4 regions of the Kitasatospora sp. NPDC002551 genome follow, and region 3 is predicted to be linked to each of the others. Evidence: riboswitches for the same ligand, from Rfam matches in the RefSeq annotation. Region 3 holds a riboswitch; each other region holds the start of a gene.
The links. A riboswitch is a leader RNA that binds a small molecule or an ion and turns the genes downstream of it on or off. The one in region 3 is predicted to bind cobalamin.

Region 1 (3,769 bases), on a different contig from region 3:
AGCGCGGTGTCCGCCCCGGCCGCCACCGGCAGCTGGGTGACCTCGGGGGCGATCAGGTGCTCGCCGGTGTCGTCCGGCGGCAGGTCGTCCGGCAGCGCGAGCAGCGCCCGGTCCCGGGTCAGCAGCAGGCTCGCCCCGCACGGCGGGCACCCGGTGAGGTACCGCACGTTCGCCGCCCGGGTGATCAGCGCCGCGTCGGCCCCGGACGCACCACAGTGCTCCCGCAACCGCTCCCGCCGGCCCGCGTACCCATCAGCCATGCGTCGAGCCTACGAACCCGCCCCCCGATCCGCCCGCCGAACGCCCCCACCCGGGCCCCGCCCCGGCGCCGAGCCGGGCCCCGCTACAGCTTGCTCGCGGGCGCGTACTCCGCGCCCCCGGCGGGCTTCGGGGCCCACTTCTTCTCGACGCCGGCCAGGCGCCAGTAGGCGATGGCGGCGGCCCAGACCACCACGAACAGGCCGACGATCGCGTAGCCGACGTTGTCCAGGGAGATGTCCGCGATCCAGCCGGTCACCGGGTCGGTGAGGTCCAGCTTCTCGTGGAGGACGCCGACCAGTTCGATGGTGCCGATGATGAAGGCGACCGCGATGGACAGGCCGGTGATGGTCAGGTTGTAGTACACCTTCCGCACCGGGTTGGAGAACGCCCACTGGTAGGCGAAGTTCATGAAGGTGCCGTCCAGCGTGTCGAACAGGCTCATCCCGGCCGCGAAGAGCAGCGGCAGGCAGACGATCGCGTACCAGGGGAGGCCGGAGGCCGCGCCCGAGCCGGCCATCACCATCAGGGTGACCTCGGTCGCGGTGTCGAAGCCCAGGCCCAGCACCATGCCGACCGGGAACATCTGCCCGGGCCGGGTGATCGAGCGGGTCGCCCGGTTCAGCACCCGGGCCAGCAGGCCGCGGGCGTTCAGGTGCTCCTCCAGCTCGGCCTCGTCGAACCGCCCGGCCCGCATCGAGCGGAACACCCTGAGGATGCCGAACAGCGCGGCCAGGTTCAGCGCGCCGATCAGGTAGAGGAAGACGCCGGAGGCCGAGGTGCCGACCATGCCCAGCCACTGGTGGGTGGTCGAGTCGTCGTCCATCAGCGTGTTGGCCAGCTGCGCGCCACCCGCCACCAGGGCGGCCATCAGCACCACCATCGAGGAGTGCCCGAGCGCGAACCAGAAGCCCACCGAGACCGGGCGCTTGCCGTCCGCCATCAGCTTGCGGGTGGTGTTGTCGATCACCGCGATGTGGTCGGCGTCGAAGGCGTGCCGCATGCCGAGGGTGTAGGCGGTGATGCCCAGGCCCACCCCGAAGACCTGGGTGCCCACCTCGTACTTCTCCGGTGCGACCAGGAAGATCAGCGTGCCGAACGCCACCACGTGCATGGCGAGGATCACGCCCATCAGTCCGGCTGTGCGCAGGGTGTCCTCGCGGCGCCAGCGGAAGGCGGGCAGGGCGGCGGGCGGCGCCGCGGCCGCGGCGGTTTCGGGCAGGGTCATCTGCGGATCACGCTCCAGCACCTCGTGGAAAGACTTCGTGAGATGCCGCGGCCGGTCTCCTGGCTGACGGGGCTCCCGTACCCGCCTTCCCAGCCGCGCGAGGCGCCCAGTGGCGTCGTGGGTACGGACACTCTCCCCCGATCACAGTGGCGAGGGCCGCTCCGGACTGGGACCCCTGAGGGTCCGTCACCGGTCTTCCCGAGCACCACGGCGGGGAACACGGTAGGGGCCAGGGACAACGCTTGCAAGGCTGCGCACCTGCGCAGGTGTCCAGGATCACAGCCCGCCGCCTGCCAGAATGGGCCGTATGCATCTCGTACCGGCCGACCGCGCGGGCCACCGCACCATCGACGGCCACCGGGTCTGCGAGGCCATCGCCGCGATCGGCGACACGGCCCACGTCCGCTCCTGGGCCGACCGCTTCGCCCTGCTCGCCGACCCCGGCAGGCTCGCCCTCCTGCTCGCCCTGCACCGCACCGGCCCGCTCGCCGTGACCGACCTCGCGGTCGCCACCGGCATGCGCGACCCCGCCGTCTCCCAGGCCCTGCGGCTGCTGCGGACGGCCGGTGTGGTCGCCGGGGAGAAGGAGGGGCGTGTCGTGCGCTACCGGCTCGTGGACGCCACCCTGCGCCCCCTGCTCGACCAGTGCGCCGGTGACGCCCCCGCCGCGGCGGCGGGCTGACCCCCCGTCCGGCGTCCGTCCGGACGCCGCGCCCGGCCGGGCCCCGTTGCGTACGATCATGACGTGCTGAACCGCCGCCGGCTCCGGGCCCGGCCCGACGACGACCGCTGGAACACCCGGCCCGCCCGGGCCCGTGTCCTGGCGGTGGCCCGCACCCTCACCTCGGCGACCCGCGTCCTGGACGTCCTCACCCTGCTGCGCGAACTGGACGGCATCGGCTTCTCCGTCACCGTCAACCCCGGCTCCGCGTTCGCCGCCGGCCTCGACGACTACCTCCGCGCCCAGCCCGGCCTGACCGTCCTGCCCTGGCGGGACGCCGTCCGCCGGCCCTTCGACCTCGCCGTCGCCTGCGCCGTCCACGCCTCGATGCACCGGCTGCGCGCACCCCTCGTCGTCCTGCCGCACGGCGCCGGCTACAACCGCCTGGTCCCCGAGTCCACCGGCGACACGGTGACCTCCGCCGGGCTCTCCCGGCGCGAGCTCACCCACCGCGGCCGGGTCTTCCCCGCCGTCATCGGCCTCTCCCACCGGGAACAGTTCGAGCGCCTGCGGGCCGCCTGCCCCGAGGCCCTGCCCCGCGCCCGCGAGGTCGGCGACCCGTGCTTCGACCGGATGCTCGCCTCACTCGCCGCCCGCGACGGCTACCGGGCCGCCCTCGGCGCGGTCGACGGCCGCCGGCTCGTCGTGGTCAACTCCACCTGGAGCGAGCACTCGCTGCTGGGCCGCCATCCGGGCCTGCCGCTGCGACTGGTCGAACAGCTGCCCGCCGACGAGTACGCCGTCGCCGTCGTCCTGCACCCCAACGTCTGGGCCCGGCACGACCCGCGCGCCCTGCTCGCCGCCGCCGAACGCCGCGGCCTGCGGCTCGTCCCGCCGGACCAGGGCTGGCAGGCCACCCTGATCGCCGCCGACTGCGTGATCGGCGACCACGGCTCGGTCTCCTTCTACGGCGCCGCCCTGGAACGCCGCACCCTGCTGGTCGCCACCGGCGCCGCCGAACTCGACCCCCGCTCCCCCGGCTACGCCTTCGGCCAGACCGCCCCGGCCCTCGACCCCGACGGCGACCTGCTCGCCCAGCTCGAACGGGCGATGGCCGACCAGGACCCGGCCGCCCTGCGCCCGGTCACCGACCGCTCGCTGGGCCGGCGCGGCGAGTCCGCCCGGCTGCTGCGCGACCTGCTCCTCGCCCACCTGCCCGGCATCGAGCAGCCGCCCGGTGACCCGCAGCCGCTGCCCTACCCCCGGCCGGTCCCGCTCGCCGCCGAACGGCCCACCGCCTACGACGTGGTGGCCACCGGCGAGGGCGACACGATCCACCTGCGCCGCTACCCCGTGGGCCCCGGCCACCACTCCCCGCGCGGCTTCCACGCGGTCGCCGACGAGGAACCCCGCCTCGCCCTGCGGCACACCGCCGAGGTGCTGGCCCGCACCGAGGCCGACGCCGAGCACCCCGCCGAGGCCTGGCTGGCCGCCACCGCCGCCGAGCTCCCCGGCCTCGCCGTCGCGGTCGCCGCCCTCGGCCCGGCCCGCCACCTGGTGCGCCTGCCCACCGGGCTGCTCCTGGAGGCCCACGCGGAACGCCCCTGGGGCGCCCCCGACCC
Region 2 (3,769 bases), on a different contig from region 3:
GCCCGGAGAGCAGCAGCCGCTCCAGCCGGCGGCCGGGCGCCAGCCAGGCCGGGCGCGGGCGCAGCCGCAGCAGCACCCGGCCGAGCACCAGCTCGTCCGGCACCGCGCCGTAGCTGCGGCTGTCGCTGTCCACCGGCCGGTTGTCGGAGAGCAGCCACCAGCCCTTGGGGCGCCGCCCGTCGGCGCGCTTGACCACCAGCAGGTTCTGCTGGAACGGGTGGCGGAAGACCACCACCGCGCCGGGCCGGATCCGCGCGCCGTACCGCACCAGGAGCTGGTCACCGTCACGCAGGGTCGGCACCATCGAGTCCCCCGCCACGTCGATCAGCCCGAACGGCGCGCCGCCCGCCGGGGGCCCCTCCTCCGCTTCCGCGCTCCGTGCCACGACTCCTCCTCCCGGACCGCGTCCCACCGCGTCCCGCTGTCGCACACCAGTCTGCCGCACCGGACACCGCCCGCCGATGTCCGGAATCACCCGGTTCCGGCTCCGCCTTTTGCCCTAGGCCCGCCGCCCGACCGAGAAACCGCAGGGCCCGAAGGGTAATCTCGGGCGCGGGAAGACGATCTAAGGAAGGACTCCCATGTTCTCTCGTCTGTTTGCACCGCGCGCCACCGCCCACGCCCACTGCGACCTGCCCTGCGGTGTGTACGACCCGGCCCAGGCCCGCCTTGAGGCCGAGTCCGTGAAGGCCACCCAGGAGAAGTACCAGGCCAACGAGGACGCGCACTTCCGCGCCCGCGCCATCATCATCAAGGAGCAGCGCGCCGAGGCCGTCAAGCACCACATCTCGGTGCTGTGGAGCGACTACTTCAAGGCCCCGCACTTCGAGAAGTACCCGCAGCTGCACCAGCTGATCAACGACACCCTGAAGGCCGCCTCGGCCGCCAAGGCGTCCACCGACCCGGCCACCGGCCAGGCGCTGCTCGACCTCATCGCCGAGGTCGACAAGATCTTCTGGGAGACCAAGCAGGGCTGATCCCCGCTCACTCCATCTTTCGAGCGCCCCCCGTCCGCACGCCGGACGGGGGGCGCTCGTGTGGTCCCGGCCGCAGTGCTCTCACCCGCTCGCCTCCGGGGCGCTCGGGGCGGGGCGGTAAGGGATGCCTGCCCTTGGCGCTTGTTATGCTGCCAGGGCGTCCCGAGGGGGAAGCCGGTGAGAATCCGGCGCTGACCCGCAACGGTAAACGGTGCCCCGCGCCCGTGAGCCCGATCGCCCGAGGACGCCGACCTCCCGACAACTCGCCGTGGACTGCGAGGGGATGGCGCCCCGGCACACCCGCGCCCGGGCGTGCCGCCCCGTGCCGTGCGCGGCCCGAGGCAAGGCGCGCCCACCAGTGAGCAGCACCGCGACCGCACCGGCCACCGCCGCGGCCCCACCGGGCCCGCGCCGAACACCCGCGGTCCCGCTGGCCGCCGCCCTCGCCCTGGCGCTGCTGGTCTCCCTGGTCTGCGCCGTCGCGGTCGGCTCCTCCGGACTCGGCTGGAGCCAGGTCCTGCGGCTGCTGCGCGCCGGACTGACGGGCGGCCGGCTGGAGGCCGACGAGGCCGCCGCCTACGCGATCGTCTGGGAGATCCGGCTGCCGCGCGCCGTCCTGGCCGCGGTGGTCGGCGCCGGACTCGCCGCCACCGGGGTCGCCGTCCAGGCGATGGTCCGCAACGCGCTCGCCGACCCCTTCGTGCTGGGCATCTCCTCCGGTGCCTCGGTCGGCGCCAACGCCGTGCTGATGCTGGGCGCCTTCGCCTCGCTCGGCGTCTGGGCGCTGTCCGCCTCCGCCTTCGCCGCCGCCCTGCTCGCCATGGTGCTGGTCTACCTGACGGCCCGTACCGCCCACGGGCTCACCCCGCTGCGACTGGTGCTCACCGGCACCGCGATGTCCTACGGCTTCTCCGCGCTGACGGCGCTGATGGTCTTCGCCGCCGCCCGCGGCGAGGCCGCCCGCTCCGCGATGATGTGGCTGCTCGGCAGCCTCGGCGGGGCGACCTGGGGCTCGGTGCCGATCGCCGCCGTCACCGTGCTGGCCGGTCTGGCGTACCTGGCCTGCGCCGCCGGGCGGCTGGACGCGCTGGCGATGGGCGACGAGACGGCCGCCTCGCTCGGCGTGGACCCGGACCGGCTGCGCCGCGAGCTGTTCGTGGTCACCGCGGCCGTCACCGGCACCGTGGTCGCGGTCAGCGGGGCGATCGGCTTCGTCGGACTGATGGTCCCGCACCTGGTGCGGATGCTGGTCGGCGCCGGCCACCGCCGGGTGCTGCTGGTCGCGCCGCTCGCCGGAGCGCTGCTGCTGGTCTGGGTGGACATCGTCTCCCGCACCCTGCTGGCGCCCGCCGAGCTGCCGGTCGGCGTGGTCACCGCGGCCCTCGGGGTGCCCTGCTTCTTGCTGCTGATGCGCCGTCGCGGCTACTCCTTCGGAGGTGGCCGGTGACCGCCCTCCCCACCGCCGCCCTCCCCACCGCCGCCCTGGACCTCGCCGTCGACGGGGTCTCGGTCGACCTGGCCGGCGTCCGGCTGGTGCACGACGTCACGCTGACCGCCGCCGCCGGCCAGGTGGTCGGCCTGATCGGCCCGAACGGCAGCGGCAAGTCCACCCTGCTGCGCTGCGTCTACCGGGCGCTGCGGCCCGCCGCCGGCGCCGTCCTGCTGGGCGGCGACGAGTTGCACGCGCTCGCCCCGCGCGAGGCCGCCCGCCGGGTGGCGGCGCTGCCGCAGGAGCACTCCGCCGAGTTCGACTTCACGGTGGCCGAGGTGGTCGGCATGGGCCGGCTGCCGCACCGGCGCGGCGCCCTGGCCGGGCCGTCCGCCGGGGACGCGGACCGCTGCGCCGAGGCGCTGCGCCGGGTCGGCGCCGCGCACCTGGCCGCCCGGGGCTTCCTGAGCCTGTCCGGCGGCGAGAAGCAGCGGGTGCTGATCGCCCGCGCACTCGTCCAGGAGCCCCGGGTGCTGGTCCTCGACGAGCCCACCAACCACCTGGACATCGCCCACCAGCTGGAGGTGCTGGCACTCGTCCGGGAGGCCGGGCCGACGGTGCTCACCGCGCTGCACGACCTCAACCTGGCCGCCGGGCACTGCGATCTGCTCTACGTGGTCGCGGACGGCCGGATCGTCGCCTCCGGGCCGCCCGCCGAGGTGCTCGAACCCGGGCTGCTGGCCGAGGTGTTCAGGGTCCGCGCGACGCCCGTGCGGCACCCGGTCACCGGCGCCCTCCAGCTCCTCCTCGACCGCCTGCCGTAGCCCCCCGTCCCCGTCCTTCCGCTCGCCCCTTCCCCGAGGACCTCCCATGCGCACCAAGGCCGTTGCCGCCGCCCTGCTCGCCCTCGCGCTCACCGGCTGCGGCGCCGAGATCGCCCCGCGCGGCGACGGCGCCGCCACCGCCTCCGCCCACTACCCGGTGACCGTGGAGAACTGCGGCACCAAGGTCACCTTCAAGGAGAAGCCGGCCCGCACGGTGACCAACGACGTCGGCATCACCGAACTGATGTTCGCGCTCGGCCTGGAGGACCGGATGGCCGGCTACGTGATGCCGGACGACAAGGGCCGGGTGGACCGGGTCGCCTGGAAGGACGCCTACCAGCGCGCGACCTGGCTCTCCAAGGACCGGATCACCAAGGAGATCGCGCTGGAGGCCAGGGCCGACCTGGTCTTCGCCGGCTGGCACTACGGCTTCGACGAGGGCGCCGGCTTCACCCCGCAGACGCTGTCCGGCCTGGGCATCGGCTCCTACGTGCTCAGCGAGTCCTGCCGCAGCGGCAAGGGCCCGGAGCGCGGGGTGA
Region 3 (3,769 bases):
CCGGACCCGTCCGACGCCTACCTGGCCGCCGCGCGCTCCGGCGCGCTGACCGCCCGGGTGACCGGCGCGCTCTGGTGGGAGCGCGACCGGGGCGCCGAGCAGATCCCCGAACTCGTCGAGCGGCGCGCCGCGCTGGCGCACGGCCGGTTCCGGGCCGGCTCGGTGAAGATCATGCAGGACGGCATCGCGGAGAACTTCACCGCCGCGATGACCAGCCCCTACCTGGACGGCTGCGGCTGCGCCACCGCCAACTCCGGCCTCAGCTTCGTCGATCCGCTCGCCCTGCGCGGGCACGTCACCGACCTCGACGCGCTGGGCTTCCAGGTGCACTTCCACGCGCTCGGCGACCGGGCGGTGCGCGAGGCCCTGGACGCGGTCGAGGCCGCCCGCGCCGCCAACGGGTGGCGCGACACCCGCCACCACCTCGCCCACCTCCAGGTGGTCCACCCGGACGACCTGCCGCGCTTCGCCCGGCTCGGCGCCGTCGCCAACATCCAGCCGCTGTGGGCGGCCCACGAACCGCAGATGGACGAGCTGACCATCCCGTTCCTCGGCCCGGAGCGCGCCGCCTGGCAGTACCCGTTCGGCGCGCTCCAGCGGGCGGGCGCCACCCTCGCGGCGGGCAGCGACTGGCCGGTGAGCAGCCCGGACCCGCTGGCCGGCCTGCACGTGGCCGTCAACCGGAGGGAGCCGGACAGCGAGGACGAGCGGGTCTTCCTGCCCGAGCAGCGGCTCGACCTCGCCTCCGCGATCGCCGCCTACACGGCCGGCGCCGCGCACGTGAACGGCCACGACGACGCCGGCGTGCTCGCCCCGGGCCGGTGGGCCGACCTGGTCGTCCTGGACCGCGACATCCTCAGCGGCCCGGCCGAGGAGATCGCCGAGGCCCGGGTGCTGCGGACGTACGTGGGCGGTGAGCTGGTCCACGAGGCCGGCTGACCGCGCCCGCTCACGGTGGCCGCTCACGGTGGCCGCCGGGCCGCAGGATCACCCTCCGCCCGGCGGTCGCCGTGCTCAGCGCGACTTCGCCAGCCGGGCCTCGGCGGCGTCCAGCAACAGGTCCAGCGCGTACGGGTAGCCGCTGCGCCGCATGTCGGCGGTGAGCAGGTGCGCGGTGGCGGCGATGTGCGGGTTGGTCGCGGCGTCCAGCCGGGCGTACGAGGCGTGCCAGACCCGCAGGTCCGCCGACTGCGCGGAGGCGGGCAGGGCGAGCGCGGCGGCGTCCAGCGCGGCGAAGCCGAGGCTCTGGTCCACGAACGCGTGGTAGATCCGCACCGCCTCGGGATCGGGGAAGCCCGCGCCGCGCAGCACGCCGAGGATCGCCTCGACGGCGGCGATCTCGTGGGTGCGCCCGGTGGTGCGGTGGGCGGCGAGCAGCGCGGCCTGCGGATGGGCCTGGTAGCTGGCGTGGATGCGCAGGCCGATGGACCGCAGGTCGGCCCGCCATTCCCCGGTGGCCCGCCAGCCCTGCTGGGCGCGGCCGACCAGCTCGTCGGCGATGGCGAGCAGCAGGTCGTCGGAGCTGTGGAAGTAGCGGTAGACGGCACTGGGGTCCGCGCCGAGCGCGGCGCCGAGCCTCCGGACGGTGAGGGCCTCCGCGCCGTGCTGCCCGATCAGCCGCAGGGCCGTGTCGACGATCAGCTCGTGGGAGAGCACGACCCCCTGCTTGGTGGGCCGCCGGCGCCGCCGCTGGGGCTCGGGCACTACGCGTTCGCTCATCCGGGCAGGCTACGTCAACACCCTTGTCGTAGGACAGGGGGCGTCGGCGAAACCATGGTGACGGGGAGCGGTTGTGGGTCTAGGCTGGCCGGTGCAGCTGGTTCGCCCTGCCCGCCAGGCAGGCGCGTCGCAAGAGGGAACCCGGTGACGCCTTTGAACAGGCCAGTCCGGGACTGCCCCGCAGCGGTGAGCGGGAACGACCGCCGTCATACGCACTGGGCCCGGCCGGGTCTGGGAAGCGACGGCCAGTAGGTGACCGCCCTTCACGGGCGGACGTGCCCGCGAGTCCGAAGACCTGCCCGTTGCCCGCGCGCGACCGATCGCGCGCGGTTCTCCGGTGACCTCGTGGGCGGGTCGGCGTGCACACCCGGCGGAGCCGTGACGGCGTCCGCCCGGTTCGTCACCCCTTCGCGCCCTCCTCCCCGTCACCGGGCACCCGAGGAGCAAGACTCGCGAAGGAGAGTCCCTTGACAGCGACGTCCGCAGCCGCGGCGACCCTGGCCACCGTCCACGGCTACCCCCGCCAGGGCCGGAACCGGGAACTCAAGAAGGCGATCGAGGGCTACTGGAAGGGCACCGTCACCGCCGACGCCCTCCACACCGCCGCCGCCGAACTGCGCCGGGAGACCTGGCGCCGGCTCACCGGGGCCGGCATCGGCGAGGTCCCCACCGGCGACTTCTCGCTCTACGACCACGTGCTCGACACCACCGTCGCCGTCGGCGCGATCCCCGCCCGCCACCGGGCCGCCGTCGAGGCCGACCCGCTCGACGGCTACTTCGCCATGGCGCGCGGAACCCAGGACGCCGCGCCCCTGGAGATGACCAAGTGGTTCGACACCAACTACCACTACCTGGTGCCCGAACTCGGCCCCGGCACCGCCTTCACCGCCGACTCCGCCAAGCCCGTCGGCGAACTGGCCGAGGCCCTCGCGGCCGGCCACCGGGCCCGGCCGGTGCTGCTCGGCCCGATCACCTACCTGCTGCTGGCCAAGCCCGCCCCCGGCGTGGCCGAGGACTTCCGCCCGCTCACCCTGCTCGACCGGCTGCTCCCGGTCTACGCCGAACTCCTCGCCGACCTGCGCGCCGCCGGGGCCGCCTGGGTGCAGCTCGACGAGCCCGCGCTCGTCCAGGACCGCACCCCGGCCGAACTGAACGCCGCCGCCCGCGCCTACCGCGACCTCGGCGCCCTCACCGACCGGCCGAAGCTGCTGGTGGCGAGCTACTTCGACCGCCTCGGCGAGGCCCTGCCCGTCCTCGCCAAGGCCCCCGTCGAGGGCCTGGCCCTGGACGTCACCGGACCGGCCGCCGCCAACCTGGCCGACCTCGCCGCCGCCGGCGGACTGCCCGGCAAGCGCCTGGTCGCCGGCGTCGTCGACGGCCGCAACGTCTGGATCAACGACCTGGAGAAGTCGCTGGCCACCCTGGCCACCCTGCTCGGCCTGGCCGGCCACGTGGACGTGGCACCGTCCTGCTCCCTGCTGCACGTCCCGCTCGACGCCACCGCCGAACGCGACCTCGACCCGCAGCTCGCCCGCTGGCTCGCCTTCGCCCGGCAGAAGGCCGAGGAGACCGTCCTGCTCGCCCGCGGCCTGCGCGAGGGCACCGGCGCGATCACCGCCGAACTCGCCGCCAACCGCGCCGACCTGGCCTCCCGCGCCCGCTCCCCGATCACCCGCGACCCCGCCGTACGCGCCCGCGCCGCCGCCGTCACCGCCGGGGACACCCGCCGCGCCCAGGCCTACCCCGAGCGGGCCGAGGCCCAGCGCGCCCGCCTCGGCCTGCCGCTGCTGCCCACCACCACGATCGGCTCCTTCCCGCAGACCGCCGAGCTGCGCCTCGCCCGCGCCGACCTCGGCGCCGGGCGGATCGACGCCGCCGCCTACCGCGAGCGCATCGAGGCCGAGGTGCGCGAGGTGATCGCCTACCAGGAGAAGGCCGGACTCGACGTGCTCGTCCACGGCGAGCCCGAACGCAACGACATGGTCCAGTACTTCGCCGAACGGCTCACCGGCTACCTGGCCACCCGGCACGGCTGGGTGCAGTCCTACGG
Region 4 (3,769 bases), on a different contig from region 3:
CGTGCTGGACCGGGTCGGCCGGCTCCAGCTGCCGCGCGAGTTCACCGAGCCGCTGGGCCTGACGCACCGGGTGCGGCTGGTGCTGGAGGCCGACCACATCGAGGTGTGGCCGGACCGGGGCCGGCCGCGCCCGGAGGACACCGAGGTCCGAACACGGGGCCGGAGCTGAACGGCCCCCCTTGGGCCTTGGCGTCACGCACGGTGACTCACCCGGTACCGTCGGCCTGCCCGTCCGAGGCCGGCGGCGCCGTCGGACGCGCCCGCCCGCCGTCGTGACCGGACGCCACCACCGCGATCAGGCCGACCACGAGGGCCGCCACCGCCACCCGTCCGAGCGCCCGCACCACCCAGACCGGCAGCGACCGGGCCCCGCCCCGCCCCGGCGCCCCCAGCCGCCCGGCCCGCCGGGCCGGCCGCAGCAGCCGGGCCAACAGCAGTACGGCGACCGGGACTTGCAGCAGCCACACGACGGTGCGCGGCCACTCGCCGAACCACACGTTGGTCCCGTAGAGCAGGGTGTGCCAGACGCTCAGCACGTAGACGACGATCACGAAGCGGTGCAGCCGGCGCCAGGTGTTCGGCCCGAACCGGTGCCGCACGTAGAACAACAGGCCGAGCGGCACGGCCAGGTAGAGCGCGCCCTGCCCGAGCGGGATGGCGATCCGGCCGGTGCCGGAGTCGTACCAGCCGGGCACGAAGCTGTCGGCGAACCCCGACCAGAGCCGGTCGCCCCACGCCGACTCGGCCTCGTAGCGCACGAGTTCGGCCGCGAACATCAGCGCGTGCGCGAACATCAGGGCCGTCGTGGTCAGGCTCGTCGTGCGGTGCCAGCGCTCCAGGGTCTGCCGGGCGACCGGCAGCCGGCCGGGCCGCGGACCGGACAGCAGCAGCCCGAGCACCACCGTCCCCCAGGCCCACAGCAGCCCCGACCAGCCGAACGCCTGGCTCAGCAGGTACATCCAGTACGTGCCCGCGTCGTCCATGAACGGCATGACCGCCACCGTCGCCGAGGTGCCCGCGTCCATCCGGACGTACAGCAGCACGAACACCGCCGCGGTGACGCCGACCGCCGCGCTCGCGTCGGGCAGCGCGGCCCGCAGGTCGGCCCGCAGGGCGCCGCGCCCGGCGGGCCGCCTCCCGGCGGCGGGCGGGGCGTGCGAACCGTCGTCCCCCGGCGTCGTCCCAGGCAGCATCGTGGACCTTCCCGAACGGCGGGACACCGGTGGCGGTGTGCGGCGGGCGGTGTGACGAACCAGTGTGGCGGAGGGGCTCCGGCTTGCCGAGCCCCTATCCGGCCACAGTGGCTCGTGGGCCGACGGCCCTTCCGCAGCAGCGCCCCGACGCCCCGGCCCGCGGACCGATCGCAATTCGGACAACCGTCCGCGCGCGCCCTGCCACCGGAGCGCGAGCCCTCGTATGCTGATGTCCGCAGCCGGTTCGCGCCTCCTGTCCGACCGGACTTCGGCGGCGCGACGCAAGAGGGAACCCGGTGGGAATCCGGGACTGTCCCGCAGCGGTGAGTGGGAACGAAAGCCGTCAACAGCACTGGGCCCGGCTCCGCCAAGGCCTGGGAAGCGACGGCCGGTAGGTGTGCGCCGGTCCCCCCGGCGCACCGGCCCGCGAGTCCGAAGACCTGCCGCTGCGCCCGCACCCCCACGTGCGGGCTGTGCACGGTGACCTCGTGGACTGGGTCGGCGGTACGGACGGCTGCGCGGCGTGCGACGACGCGCCGTGCCCTCCTCCTCCGGGTCGTGACGCGGGGCTCGGAACGAGGAGGAGGACGTGTCCGTGACCGCGCGAGTTCCGCCCGCCCGCACCGGGCGACGGCCGGCCCGCCCCCAGGCGGCCCGGGCGGCGCGATGGTGACCCCCACCGGAGGGGCCCGGCCCGCCCCGCCGCCGGGCGGCACGGTCTCCGGCGTCTGCCACGGCACCCTGGGCGAGCTGTACCAGGGACCGCTGCGCGCCCGTTCCCGCCCTGACATCGCGGTGGTGTCGTTCCCCGTCGACCGCCACTCCTGGGTGCACTTCACCCGGGGGACGGACCCGCCGGACCCGCTGCCGCTCGGGGCGAAGGCCGCGACGGCGGCCCGGCTGTTCCTGGAACGCTTCGGGCTGACCCTGCCGCCGGGCCGCTGGTGCGTGCACTCCGACCTCACCGTCGGTGTGGGCATGGCGAGTTCGACCGCCGACATCGTGGCGACGCTGCGCTGCCTGTTCCGGCTCTTCGCGCTGCCGTACGACACCGGGGTGGTGCTCGCCGTGCTGCGCGAGATCGAGCGGGCCGACAGCGTCTTCCTCGACGAGTTCGCCCTGTACCTGAGCGGCCGGCACCGGGTGGTGCGGCGGCTGGGCACCGGCATCGGCTTCCACACCGCGTACATCACCGAGCCCGGCACGGTGGACACCGCCGCCGTCACCGACCTGCTGCTCGGGCACTACCGGCGGCACGGCGAGGAGTACCGGCGCTGCCTGGCCGACCTGCTCAAGGGCTTCGCCGCGGGCGACCCGGCCGCCGTCGCGCGGACGGCCACGGTGAGCGCCGCGCTCTCCCAACAGGTGCTCCCCAAGGCGACGTTCGACGCGCTACTCGCCCACCGCGAGGAGTTCGGCGCCGACGGGATCTTCGTCGCCCACACCGGCTGCCTGATCGGCTACCTGCTCCCCGGACGCCCCGACGCCGCGCTCAAGTCGGACCTGTCCGCGTTCTTCCACTCGCTCGGCCACCAGTGTTCCTTCGCCCAAGGAGGCTACGGGTGATCCACCCCCACATCGCCGACGCCCTGAAGGTCCCCGATCTCGTCCGGCTCACCGACGGCCTCGTGCTGGTCCGGTTCGAGTCGATGAAGATATACTCGGCGCTCGCCGCCGTCCGCCACCTGCTGGAACGCGGCACCGTCCGCCCGGGGCAGACCCTGGTGGACAGCTCCAGCGGCATCTACGCCTACGCGCTGGCGCTCGCCTGCCACCGGCACGGCATGCGCTGCCACATCGTCGCGTCCACCACGGTCGACGCCACCACCCGCGCCCAGTTGGAGATCCTCGGCGCCACCGTGGAGCAGGTCGTGCCGTCCCGCGACCTCAAGCTGGACCAGGAGCTGCGGGTGCGGCGGGTGCGCGAGCTGCTCGCCGCGCACCCGGACTGGCACTGGATGCGCCAGTACCACGACGACGTCCACTACCTCGGCTACCACGAGGTCGCTGACCGGATCGCGGCCGCCTTCCCCGGCGCCGCGCTGACCGTCGTCGGCGGCGTCGGCTCCGGCGCCTCGACCGGCGGGGTGGCGACCCGGCTGCGCGCCCTCGACCCGTCGGTGCGGCTGGTCGGGGTGCAGCCCTTCGGCAGCGTCACCTTCGGCAGCCAGGGGCACCACGACCCGGAGGCGATCATCGCCGGGATCGGCTCGTCCATCGTCTTCGACAACGTCCGCCACCACCTCTACGACGGCATCCACTGGCTGGACTTCACCCACGCCATGGCGGGTACCGTCGCCCTGCTGCGCGACCACGCCGTCTTCGCCGGGCTGTCCACCGGCGCCGGCTACCTGGCCGCGACCTACGAGGCGCGCCGCCACCCCGACCGGCTGCACCTGATGATCGGTGCCGACACCGGTCACCGCTACGTCGAGCGTGTCTTCGCCCGGCACGCCGAGGCCCCCGACCCGGTCGCGCTGAAACCGGTCGAGGTCTCCGCCCCCGAGGAGATGTCCATGCCCTGGTCCACGATGGCCTGGCGGCGCACCGCGTGCCCGCCGCACCGGAAGGAGCGG

Region 1: linked by a shared signal. The riboswitch ahead of nicT (Nickel transporter NicT) and the one ahead of metE (5-methyltetrahydropteroyltriglutamate--homocysteine S-methyltransferase) in region 3 are both predicted to bind cobalamin.
Region 2: linked by a shared signal. The riboswitch ahead of ABT093_RS11010 (FecCD family ABC transporter permease) and the one ahead of metE (5-methyltetrahydropteroyltriglutamate--homocysteine S-methyltransferase) in region 3 are both predicted to bind cobalamin.
Region 4: linked by a shared signal. The riboswitch ahead of ABT093_RS16500 (GHMP family kinase ATP-binding protein) and the one ahead of metE (5-methyltetrahydropteroyltriglutamate--homocysteine S-methyltransferase) in region 3 are both predicted to bind cobalamin.

What each region holds. Positions count from the first base shown of each region.
Region 1 is NZ_JBEOWI010000073.1:25,829-29,597, forward strand. Features, by position in the region: gene ABT093_RS36290 (M24 family metallopeptidase) at 1-260, opposite strand, end outside; gene nicT (Nickel transporter NicT) at 344-1,486, opposite strand; cobalamin riboswitch at 1,519-1,711, opposite strand; gene ABT093_RS36300 (ArsR/SmtB family transcription factor) at 1,794-2,168, shown strand; gene ABT093_RS36305 (hypothetical protein) at 2,232-3,769, shown strand, end outside.
Region 2 is NZ_JBEOWI010000008.1:166,845-170,613, forward strand. Features, by position in the region: gene sodX (nickel-type superoxide dismutase maturation protease) at 1-385, opposite strand, end outside; gene sodN (superoxide dismutase, Ni) at 582-977, shown strand; cobalamin riboswitch at 1,102-1,229, shown strand; gene ABT093_RS11010 (FecCD family ABC transporter permease) at 1,336-2,424, shown strand; gene ABT093_RS11015 (ABC transporter ATP-binding protein) at 2,460-3,230, shown strand; gene ABT093_RS11020 (ABC transporter substrate-binding protein) at 3,277-3,769, shown strand, end outside.
Region 3 is NZ_JBEOWI010000041.1:37,221-40,989, reverse strand. Features, by position in the region: gene ABT093_RS28740 (amidohydrolase) at 1-939, shown strand, start outside; gene ABT093_RS28735 (TetR/AcrR family transcriptional regulator) at 1,015-1,719, opposite strand; cobalamin riboswitch at 1,814-2,024, shown strand; gene metE (5-methyltetrahydropteroyltriglutamate--homocysteine S-methyltransferase) at 2,187-3,769, shown strand, end outside.
Region 4 is NZ_JBEOWI010000016.1:58,845-62,613, reverse strand. Features, by position in the region: gene ABT093_RS16510 (ABC transporter ATP-binding protein) at 1-169, shown strand, start outside; gene ABT093_RS16505 (ferric reductase-like transmembrane domain-containing protein) at 207-1,193, opposite strand; cobalamin riboswitch at 1,416-1,655, shown strand; gene ABT093_RS16500 (GHMP family kinase ATP-binding protein) at 1,860-2,759, shown strand; gene ABT093_RS16495 (cysteine synthase family protein) at 2,756-3,769, shown strand, end outside.